3 regions of the Rhizobium sp. NZLR1 genome follow, and region 2 is predicted to be linked to each of the others. Evidence: predicted binding sites of a transcription regulator. Region 2 holds the regulator's gene; each other region holds the start of a gene.
The links. The regulator LexA, encoded in region 2, represses DNA repair genes until DNA is damaged. The targets are predictions, from matches to a motif close to TGTTCNNNNTGTGTTCNG.
Positions count from the first base shown of each region.

Region 1: the regulator LexA is predicted to act here: its motif matches at 1,839-1,856, upstream of dnaE (DNA polymerase III subunit alpha).
Region 3: the regulator LexA is predicted to act here: its motif matches at 1,605-1,622, upstream of J3O30_RS32210 (ImuA family protein).

Region 1 covers NZ_CP071632.1:1,742,129-1,745,403, reverse strand. Annotated here, with positions in the region: gene dnaE (DNA polymerase III subunit alpha) at 1-1,602, opposite strand, end outside; gene J3O30_RS08710 (DUF5680 domain-containing protein) at 2,104-2,568, shown strand; gene J3O30_RS08705 (ABC transporter ATP-binding protein) at 2,637-3,275, opposite strand, start outside.
Region 2 covers NZ_CP071632.1:2,127,722-2,130,996, forward strand. Annotated here, with positions in the region: gene J3O30_RS10635 (ComEC/Rec2 family competence protein) at 1-993, shown strand, start outside; gene lexA (transcriptional repressor LexA) at 974-1,693, opposite strand; gene J3O30_RS10645 (VOC family protein) at 1,891-2,787, shown strand; gene kdsA (3-deoxy-8-phosphooctulonate synthase) at 2,784-3,275, shown strand, end outside.
Region 3 covers NZ_CP071637.1:85,253-88,527, forward strand. Annotated here, with positions in the region: gene J3O30_RS32195 (DUF982 domain-containing protein) at 1-197, shown strand, start outside; gene J3O30_RS32200 (hypothetical protein) at 207-485, shown strand; gene J3O30_RS32205 (SOS response-associated peptidase) at 610-1,383, opposite strand; gene J3O30_RS32210 (ImuA family protein) at 1,684-2,442, shown strand; gene J3O30_RS32215 (DNA polymerase Y family protein) at 2,357-3,275, shown strand, end outside.

The DNA.
Region 1 (3,275 bases), 390 kb from region 2:
GTAAAGCCCCTCGATCTTCTGGGCAATGTCGAGCAGGCGCGCGACGACCGGCTCCTTCGCCGCCTCCTCCTGCAGCTTCGGCTCCTCCTCGATCGCTTTGGACAGCGGCGTCGGATTGGCCGGATTGTTCGGCACGAGTTTGCAGATCTTGTCTACCTGGCCGTAAGGCATTTCCAGCACGCGGCCGACATCGCGAAGGGCGGCGCGCGCCTGCAGCGAACCGAAGGTGATGATCTGCGCCACCTGCTCGCGGCCATACTTGGCCTGGACGTAGCGGATCACCTCTTCGCGGCGGTCCTGGCAGAAGTCGATGTCGAAGTCCGGCATCGAGACGCGTTCCGGATTGAGGAAGCGCTCGAAGAGCAGCGAAAACCGCAGCGGATCGACGTCGGTGATCGTCAACGCGTAGGCGACCAGGGAACCTGCGCCCGAACCGCGGCCCGGGCCGACCGGTATATCCTGCTGCTTGGCCCATTTGATGAAGTCGGCAACGATCAGGAAGTACCCGGGAAAACGCATGCGCTCGATGACGCTGAGTTCAAAATCCAGTCGCTCGCGATATTCCTTTTCCTCGTAACCCGGCGACATGCCGAGCGTCGAAAGCCGCATGTCCAGCCCTTCGACTGCCTGGCGGCGCAGTTCGCTCGCCTCGGCGCGTTCGGCCTCCTCGGGATCGTCGGTCGCACCGGTGAAGCGCGGCAGGATCGGCTTTCGCGTCTTCAGCACGAAGGAGCAACGCTTGGCGATCTCGATGGTGTTTTCCAGCGCTTCCGGCAGATCGGCGAAGAGCTTGGCCATCTCGGCCCGGCTCTTCAGATAATGGTCCGGGGTCAGGCGAAAGCGGCTATCGTCGGAGACGATGGCATTGTGGGCGACCGCCATCAGCGCATCATGGGCGTCGTAATCGTCGCGTGTCGGAAAGAAGGCCTCGTTGGTCGCAACCAGCGGCAGGTCGTTGATATAGGCAAGCCCGACGATCCTCTGCTCATGGCGCTTGTCGTAGGTACCGTGCCGCTGCAGCTCGACATAGAGCCGGTCGCCAAAGAGACGCTTCAGCGCAAGCAGCCGGACTTCCGCCTGGGCTGCATGGCCCTCCTTGATCGCCACGTCGACAGGCCCGGTCAGGGCGCCGGTCAGGGCGATCAACCCTTCTGTGCCGGCCTCTTCCAGCCAGGAGGCCTTGATATGAATGGCCTGGTTGCTTTCGCCGCCGAGATAGGCGCGGCTGACGAGGTCGACGAGCCGTTCGTAACCGGCATCGGTGGCAGCGAGAAGAACGATCGACGGCAGCTTGATCAGGGCCTGCTGGCCGCCGCGCTTTTCCGTTTCCAGCCCGTCTTCCATGTCGATCGAGACCTGGCAGCCGATGATCGGCTGCAGGCCCTCCTCCATCGCTTTCTGGGAGAATTCCAGCGCGACGAACAGATTGTTGGTGTCGGTAATGGCGATCGCCGGCTGGCTGTCGCCGGTCGCCTTGTAAAGGATCTTCTTCAGCGGCAAGGCGCCTTCGAGAAGCGAATAGGCGGAGTGGACCCTCAGGTGGATGAAGCCCGGCGTGCCGCCGGTCACCTCAGCCGTTGAACCCTTTGCCGTATCCGCCATGCCATGCCTTCCCAATCACCCGAATGAATCGGACGCATTGTCGGCATAGAGGGCGAAGATGTCCAGAAGAAGTCCCGCGTCCGGACCGCATGACTGCCATGCGGTCCCCTGAAAACTTTAGATTGCCATGACGATGAGCGAGAAGCTGGCAACGAACATTGCGATGGAGGTGAATGCTGCGATATCACGGATCATGTCAGTCATTTGGCTCTCCCTTACTTGTTATGTTTTCACTTTGTTCGATGTTTGTTCCGTTGTCAACAGGAATCTTTTCCTTCTTTCTTGCGTTAGAAAATCCCGGGATGCGCATTGCGATTCGGTAAGGTCCGGGACGCGATCTGATGAGGAGCGATGTTGTTTCGCGATCTGCCGTAGATCGTGACATGGTCGCCAGACGGCCGACCTCCTCTCAAGACGACCCGCTTGTCTCGGCTGATGTTCTTTTTTTGTTCTTTACAGATCACTGCATATTTGCCAGCATCCGGCCGAGAGGAGAACGACATGCTCGACATTGCGATGCTGAACGAATTCGTCGTAGAGGCCAAGGCTGCGACCTATGTCGGCGGCGGCGTGCCGCGCGCGCCCTGCCGGCCGGGTGCCCACGATATGGGCTATGAGCGCGGCGACTGGCGCTATCTCGACAGCTATTTCGGCGGCACCGATTTCGCTGGACAGGAGGTGGTGTGGTTTGCCGGCGAGCCCGTGTGGGTGATGAACTATTTCGGTTGGATCGTCGCACCAGATCTCATCGACGGCGCTGCCGCCGGGGCAGTGATCAAAGCGGCACTTTCAGCCATGTATCGGCAGGAGCGCTTTCTCGGCGGGATGGAATTCGATCATCCAACCGGCCGCTATCTCGACCGCAGCGAAGGCGGTTGCGAGCGGTTCAGCGGCCACGAATGCATCATGGTAAACGGCCAGAAGGCCTATATGCTCGATTATCGCGGCGGGCTGGTCATCCCGTAATCGCTGCCTTAGATTTTTGTTTCTGCAGCGTTATCCCGGAACCGCTGCACACGTCCGGGCGACATGCTCTAGAAATCGACGACCTTGCCATCCGCGATCGTCACGCGCCGATCCATGCGACGGGCGAGTTCATGATTGTGGGTGGCGATGAGGGCCGCGAGGCCGGACTGGCGCACCAGCGCCTCCAGCGCATCGAAGACGTAGCTTGCCGTTTCCGGGTCGAGGTTGCCGGTCGGCTCGTCGGCAAGAAGCAAGCTCGGCGCATTGGCGACGGCGCGGGCGATCGCGACGCGCTGTTGCTCGCCGCCGGAAAGCTCGCCAGGGCGATGGGCGCCACGATGGCCGATGCGCATATAATCGAGAAGCTGGCCCGCCCGCTCACCGGCCTCCTTCCAGGACAGCCCGGCGATCAGCTGCGGCATCATGATGTTCTCGAGTGCGGAAAATTCCGGCAACAGGTGGTGGAATTGATAGACGAAGCCGATCTCGCTGCGGCGGATCGCGGTACGTTTCTCATCGCTCAGGCCGTCGCAGGCATGGCCGTTGATGCTGACTTCACCGCCATCGGGATGTTCCAAGAGGCCGGCGACATGCAGCAGGGTCGACTTGCCCGTGCCGGAGGGGGCAACGAGAGCGACGATCTCGCCTTTCGACAGCGAGAAATCCGCGCTCTTCAGGATCGGGAGCAGCGTATCGCCCTGCCCGTA
Region 2 (3,275 bases):
TCCACGGCGCTGTTTTCGATCGAACATTTTCATCGCCTGACCGCTTACGGGCTGCCGGCAAATCTCGCGACGATGCCGATCATCTCCTTCATCGTCATGCCGGCCGGGCTGCTGGCGATGTTGCTCATGCCGTTCGGTCTGGACGTTCCGCTCTGGAAGGTGGTCGGCCTCGGCCTCGACCTGGTGATTGCGGTCGCCAAAACGGTGTCCGGTTGGGGCGGTGATATCGGCATCGGCCGCTTGCCGGCTTGGTATTTCGCTGTCGCCGTGGCCGGCTTTCTGCTGCTGACGCTGCTGCGCACCCGGCTGCGCCATATCGGCACATCGATTATCGCCGTCTCTACGCTCGGCGTGCTGCTTCTGCCGCTTCCCCGGGCGCCGGATCTGGTGATTTCGGAGGATGGCAGTCTCGTCGCAGTGGTCGCGGCTGCGGCAATCGCTTCCAACCGCGAAAACCCGCCGGATTTCATCTTCGATCAGTGGCAGAGAGCACTTGTCCTGCCGACGCATTTCCCGCCGAAAATGCTGGATGGTCCCGCTGTCCCGCCGGAGGGAGACGACCGCCGCGTCAGGCTTTCCCGCGATCAGCAGAATGAAGCGAGGGCGGCGATGCGGGCGGCTGTCGCCGGTGGTGAAGCAAACCGCTTTTCCTGCGTCAAAAAGGCCTGGTGCACATCAAGGCTCGGCAATGGTCATGTGGTTGCCGTCATCGACAACGCTGCCTATCTCGGTCCGGCTTGCGACGCGGCGGATATCGTCGTGACGTCGGTCCGCCTGCGGTTCAACAGCTGCCGATCAGGAGCGACGCTCTTTACCGGTGAGACGCTGCGCAGGACTGGCTCCGTCGAGCTGCGCTTCGCCGATGCCGGCCTGGAGGTCGTGACCGCATTCGAAACCCTGTCGCGCCCATGGAAGCGCCATCGCGCCTATGACTGGCGCAGCAACAGTTTTGCCGAATCCGGCCTCTCCAATGTCAGTGATAGCGGCGAATGAGGCCGACGAGCTTGCCCTGCACCTTGACGCGGTCCGGCCCGAAAATCCGGGTCTCATAAGCCGGATTGGCAGCCTCCAGCGCGATCGAGGCGCCCTTGCGGCGGAAACGTTTGAGCGTCGCTTCTTCGTCATCGACCAGGGCAACGACAATGTCGCCGGGACTTGCGGTGCTGCCGTTGCGGATGATTACCGTGTCGCCGTCGAAGATGCCGGCGTCGATCATCGAATCGCCCTTGACCTCCAGCGCATAATGTTCGCCGGAGCCGAGCATGTCTGCGGGAACGACGATGTCGTGGGTGTTATTCTGGATCGCCGAGATCGGAACGCCGGCAGCGATCCGGCCCATGACCGGCACGGAGACGGAGTTGCCGTTATCGGCGACCGGTTTTGCAGGAGCGGGGGCGGCGACCGGCTGCGGCTTGCCGAGGCTGCCCTCGATGACGCTTGGCGAAAAGCCGCGCCGGGGCTGGATGCTCGGGCTGTAGGCCTCCGGAAGCTTGATGACCTCGAGCGCCCGGGCGCGGTTCGGTAGGCGGCGAATGAAGCCACGCTCTTCAAGCGCTGTGATCAAACGATGAATGCCGGATTTCGAGGCCAGATCCAGGGCATCCTTCATTTCGTCGAAAGAGGGCGGAATGCCGGATTCCTTCATGCGCTCATGAATGAAAAGCAGGAGCTCCTGTTGTTTGCGCGTGAGCATCGACGTGTGACCCCTTGATTGAAACAAATCCAGAACAGAACACTATATGTTCCATATGTGTTCCGCAAGTAGCTAAATTTCCGTAAAACTTGCCGCCAACTCGTTGAGTTTTTTATTTTCATTCGCCGGATTGGCGCACATGTCTTGCATTGAAGGTGGCGCTGTCGCACCCTCTTGGCGTTTCAGGGAGGGATATCATGAACGAGCACTCGGCCAAACCGCACCCGCTGGATCATGTCGTGCTGCCCGTTGTCAATATCGACCTGGCGCGCGAAAGGCTCGGCAAGCTTGGCTTCACCGTTGCCGCCGATGCCCGCCATCCCTTCGGAACGGAGAATGCCTGCGTCTTCTTTGCCGACAAGACCTATCTGGAGCCGCTCGGTATCGCCAGCCGCGAGGAGAGCGAGGCATCGGCGCGGCAAGGCAATGTCTTCACCGCCCGCAATCGGGCCTTCCGCTTCCGCTGTGGCGAGGAGGGGCTTTCGGCGGTGGCGTTCGGCACCGGGGATGCCGGCCGCGCTCATCGGAGCTTCGTCGGCAGCGGATCGAGCGCCGGCGACATGCTGCAGTTCAGCCGGCCGATGAAAATGCCGGACGGTTCCGAGACCATGGCCGGCTTCAAGCTGGCCTTTGCCGCTGAGTTGCGCGCGCCGGATTTCTTCCTCTTCTGTGTTGAGCGCATCAATCCTCTGCCGGCCGATCGCGGTGCGCTAGAGACGCATGCCAATGGCGTCACCGGCATTGCCGAGATCGCGCTTTGCGCGCCGGACCCCTCTGCATTCGCCGCCTTCGTCAGCCTTGCAACGGCGCAATCGGCCGTCGAGAAAACCGGTTTCGGCGTTAATATCGCGGCGCCGAATGCGAAAATCAGCCTGATGACGCCGGAAGGGCTGGAGGCCTATTTCGAGATCGCCGTCGCATCCGCCGACCGCGGCCTGCGCGGCCGGGCTATCCTCTTTGCCGTCACCGATCTTGCCGTGACAGAAGCGCATTTGGCTGCTAACGGAGTGACCTACACGCGCAAGAACAATCGCATTCTGGTGAAGCCCGCGCCCGGGCAGGGCACGCTCTTCGCCTTCGAGGAAACACGATGAGCACTGATACGAATTCCGAAGTCAGGATCGGCGAGGGCGCAGGCCAGGTCACATTTTCCAATACCGGCCGCCTGTCGCTGATTGCCGGCCCTTGCCAGATGGAGAGCCGCGACCACGCCTTCATGGTTGCCGGCACACTGAAGGAGCTTTGCGCCAAACTCGGCATCGGTCTCGTCTACAAGAGCTCCTTCGACAAGGCAAACCGCACCTCGCTCTCTGCCGAACGCGGCATCGGGCTTGAAAAGGGCATGCAGATCTTCGCCGACCTGAAGAAGGAGTTCGGTTTTCCCGTCCTGACCGACGTCCACACCGCCGAGCAATGCGCCGCGGTGGCAAAAGTGGTCGATGTCCTGCAGATCCCGGCTTTCCTCTGCCGCCAGACCGACCTTCTGATCGCCGCCGCCGAGACCGGCCGCGCCGTCAATGTCAAGAAGGGCCAGTTCCTCGCTCCCTGGGATATGAAAAACGTCCTGAAGAAGCTCAATGCC
Region 3 (3,275 bases), on a different replicon from region 2:
GGCCGGCGTCGCTGAGGGATACCGCGCACTCAGTTGCGCTGAAGGCTTGCAGTGCTGCGTTGCGCGGCGAGATCGAAGCAGAAACCGCGCGCGGCCTGTTTGCAGCCTTTGCCGAAAAACACGATCTGCTGGCGCCGGCAACCGACGCAATAGCCGCGTCTCGATCGCGGCGCGATAGAGATCCACACGTGCGATGAGGGTGACCGATGATGGACAACATGTTGCAGCAGGTGGCCAGCAATGTGATGGCGATGGGGCCAGCGGTTCTGGTCCAGGGTCTGCAGTTTCGGCGGCCGATCGATGTGGTGAGGGCACCGGCACTTTCCGTTGATGACAAACGGACAATCCTCGCCGCCTGGGCATCGGATTATTATGCCGTCGATTCCAAACCGGCGCTGCGTCACCTTCCAGGCACGCCCGAACCAATTTCGATCGATGAGGTTCACGCGGGGCTGCGAGAACTCGACCGGCGATACGATCTCTGACGGGCCGCAGGCTCAAGCGGCCCGTTTCACCGGCTTGGCGAGCCGCTTGAAGGCGTGGTCCAGCGACCGCTGCCCGTCGCAATAATCCTGCCAGGCGCTCGTTTTCCCACTGTGCGCAAGACATTCAAAACAGTGTCGGCTGCGCGACAGGTTCCCCAGCTTTCGTGATGATGGTGGCTCCATAGGGTTCCCGCGAGGTCACGATGATCGCATCGTTTGGCAGCGGCCGGGCAAGCGCCTTAGCTTCGTCCCATGCCGCCCTCATCCAGACATCGGTCTCCTCTTTCGTCAGCAGCAGCACCGGCATGGCCTTGTCATGGATTGGCTTGACGATCGCGTTCGGGTCGGTCGTCAGAAAGCCGTAGAGATCATCCGTCGTCTGCCCGTCCTTGACCTTTCGCACGCTGGTCCATTGAGGAACATGGAGGCCCGCGAAAAACATGAGCGGCTTGCTCTCGTCGCGCGCAAACCAGGCATTCGGCGTGTTCCCGCCTTCCTGCTTGCTCGCCGGATCAGGCTCGGCAAAACTCGTGACGGGCACGAGGCAGCGGTTCTCGACCCCGAACCATCTCTTCCAATGCGGGAAATTCAGCTTCCGGACATTCGTCGTCCCACTGTCGAGCTGCTCGCGGACAAGCCTTTCGAAATCCACCTCCTGGCCCTTGGCGCGAAGTTTTGCAGCTTTCTTCTCGGCCTCCTTTTCGAGGGCGAAGCGTGGCGACGGCAGGCCCCACCGCGCATGGACGAGCTGCTTGCGACCGTCGGCGGTGTTGCGCACGATCGGTCCTGTCTCGTTCGGGTTCATCTGGTAGGCTGGCATCAGGTTGATCAGGCTGTCGGCGTCCTGCGCCCACTTGGCAACCCAGTCCTTGTCTTCCATGCGGTACAGATTGCACATCGAGCTGCGACCGTTTCCGTTGAACACCGCTAGCATCGTAGCTGACAGATTTGCAGAATGCCAAGCCGTCGATGATCAGACTGTGGCCCCGGCAAAAATTTGTACGGGGCCGGGAAATCGACAAGGCGACCCATAGCCATGATTCGCCACGCGAATCTGCCGGCCTGCTAAAATTGGGGGATAAAATTCCTATTTCCGGTTGCTTGACTCTTGGAGCAGCGGGGAACAGATAAGGAACATCCGCATTTGAACGACATGACGTCGATACTCCAACACGACCTGAAAGGAGGTTCGTGAACGATGACTGCTGCCCGCGACAGGGTGATCTCCGATCTGCGCGACCGCATCGCCTCGTTTGAAAGGGGTGCTGCGAGAAAGGCCGGCTGCCTTGCCTTCGGGGTTTCCGAGATTGATGCAGTGCTGCCAGGCGGCGGCCTTGCTTACGGCGCCTTGCATGAGTTTGCGGGCGGCGGATCGGGAACAGTCGATGGGGCAGCGGCAGCGCTTTTCGTTGCCGGGATCGCGGCCCGGACAAAGGGTCAGATCCTTTGGTGTTTGACGCGTCCCGACCTGTTTTTCCCGGCGCTCGCGCAGGCAGGTCTTCATCCCGATCGTGTGGTCTTTGCCGAAGCCGACAAGGAAGAGGATGTCCTTGCGACCATGGAGGAGGGCCTTGGTTATGGCGGCTTGGGCGCCGTCGTCGGCGAGATCGTTCGCCTGCCGATGGTCGCCTCCAGACGGCTGCAGCTTGCGGCGGAAAAGAAGGGCACGCTGGGTTTGGCTGTCCGCCGATGGCGGCGGCAGACGGAGGCTTCGGATTTCGGGCAACCGACGGCCTCGACGTCCAGGTGGCGGGTGAGTGTGCTGCCATCGGAGGAGCTGCCAGTTACGGGCGTCGGACGTCCGAGGTGGCTGCTTGAGCTGATGCGGGTGAAAGCGGGTGAGTGCGCAGAGTTTATCGTAGGAGCGTGCGATGCCACGGGTCGTATCCATTTATCTCCCGGATCTCGCGATCGAGAGGATCAGACGGACGGCTGGCGCCGGCGAATTGTCGGCTGAGCGCCCACTTGTCGTCGTCGCGAAAAGCGGCTCGAAGCGTTGGATCACGGCTGCGGATCACAAGGCGCGCGAAGCCGGTATTCATGTCAATATGCCGGCCGCCAAGGCACAAGCGCTCGTCCAGGGCCTGCAGATGGTCGAGGCTGAAGTGAACGCCGACACCGCAGCTCTTGAACGGCTGGCGCTGTGGGCGCTGACGCAATATTCCCCTGTTGTCGCGGTTGATCCGCCGGACGGCATCGTCATGGACACCGAAGGCGCCGATCACCTGCAGGGTGGCGAAGACCTGATGTTGTCCGGTATCGTCAACCGTTTCCATGCCCGGGGTCTGACGGCGCGCGTTGCGATTGCCGACAACTGGGGTGCGGCCCATGCGCTCGCTCGGGTGAGCAAGCGCGCGACCGTGATCGTTCCGCGTGGCGAGACAGCACGTTTCGTCGAGCGATTGCCGATCGCCTCGCTCAGGCTACCTCCCGAGATCGTTGCCAGCCTGCGGACACTCGGGTTTCAGACGATCGGCGAGCTGTCGGTTACGCCGCGTGCACCGCTGACCCTTCGCTTCGGCCCAGAGATCGGCCGGCGCCTCGACCAGATCTATGGACGGTTGCCGGAACCGATCGAGCCAATCCGCTCGATGGACACCATCGAGATCAGCCGCGCCTTTGCCGAGCCGATCGGCGCGCCAGAGACCATCGCCAAATATGTCTCGCGCCTGGTCGTCCAGCTTTGCGAAGCGCTTCAAAAGAAGGGCCTTGGCGTTCGCCGCACGGATCTGATCGTCCACAAGGTCGACAATACGATGCAGGCGATCCGCACCGGTACCGCAAAACCCG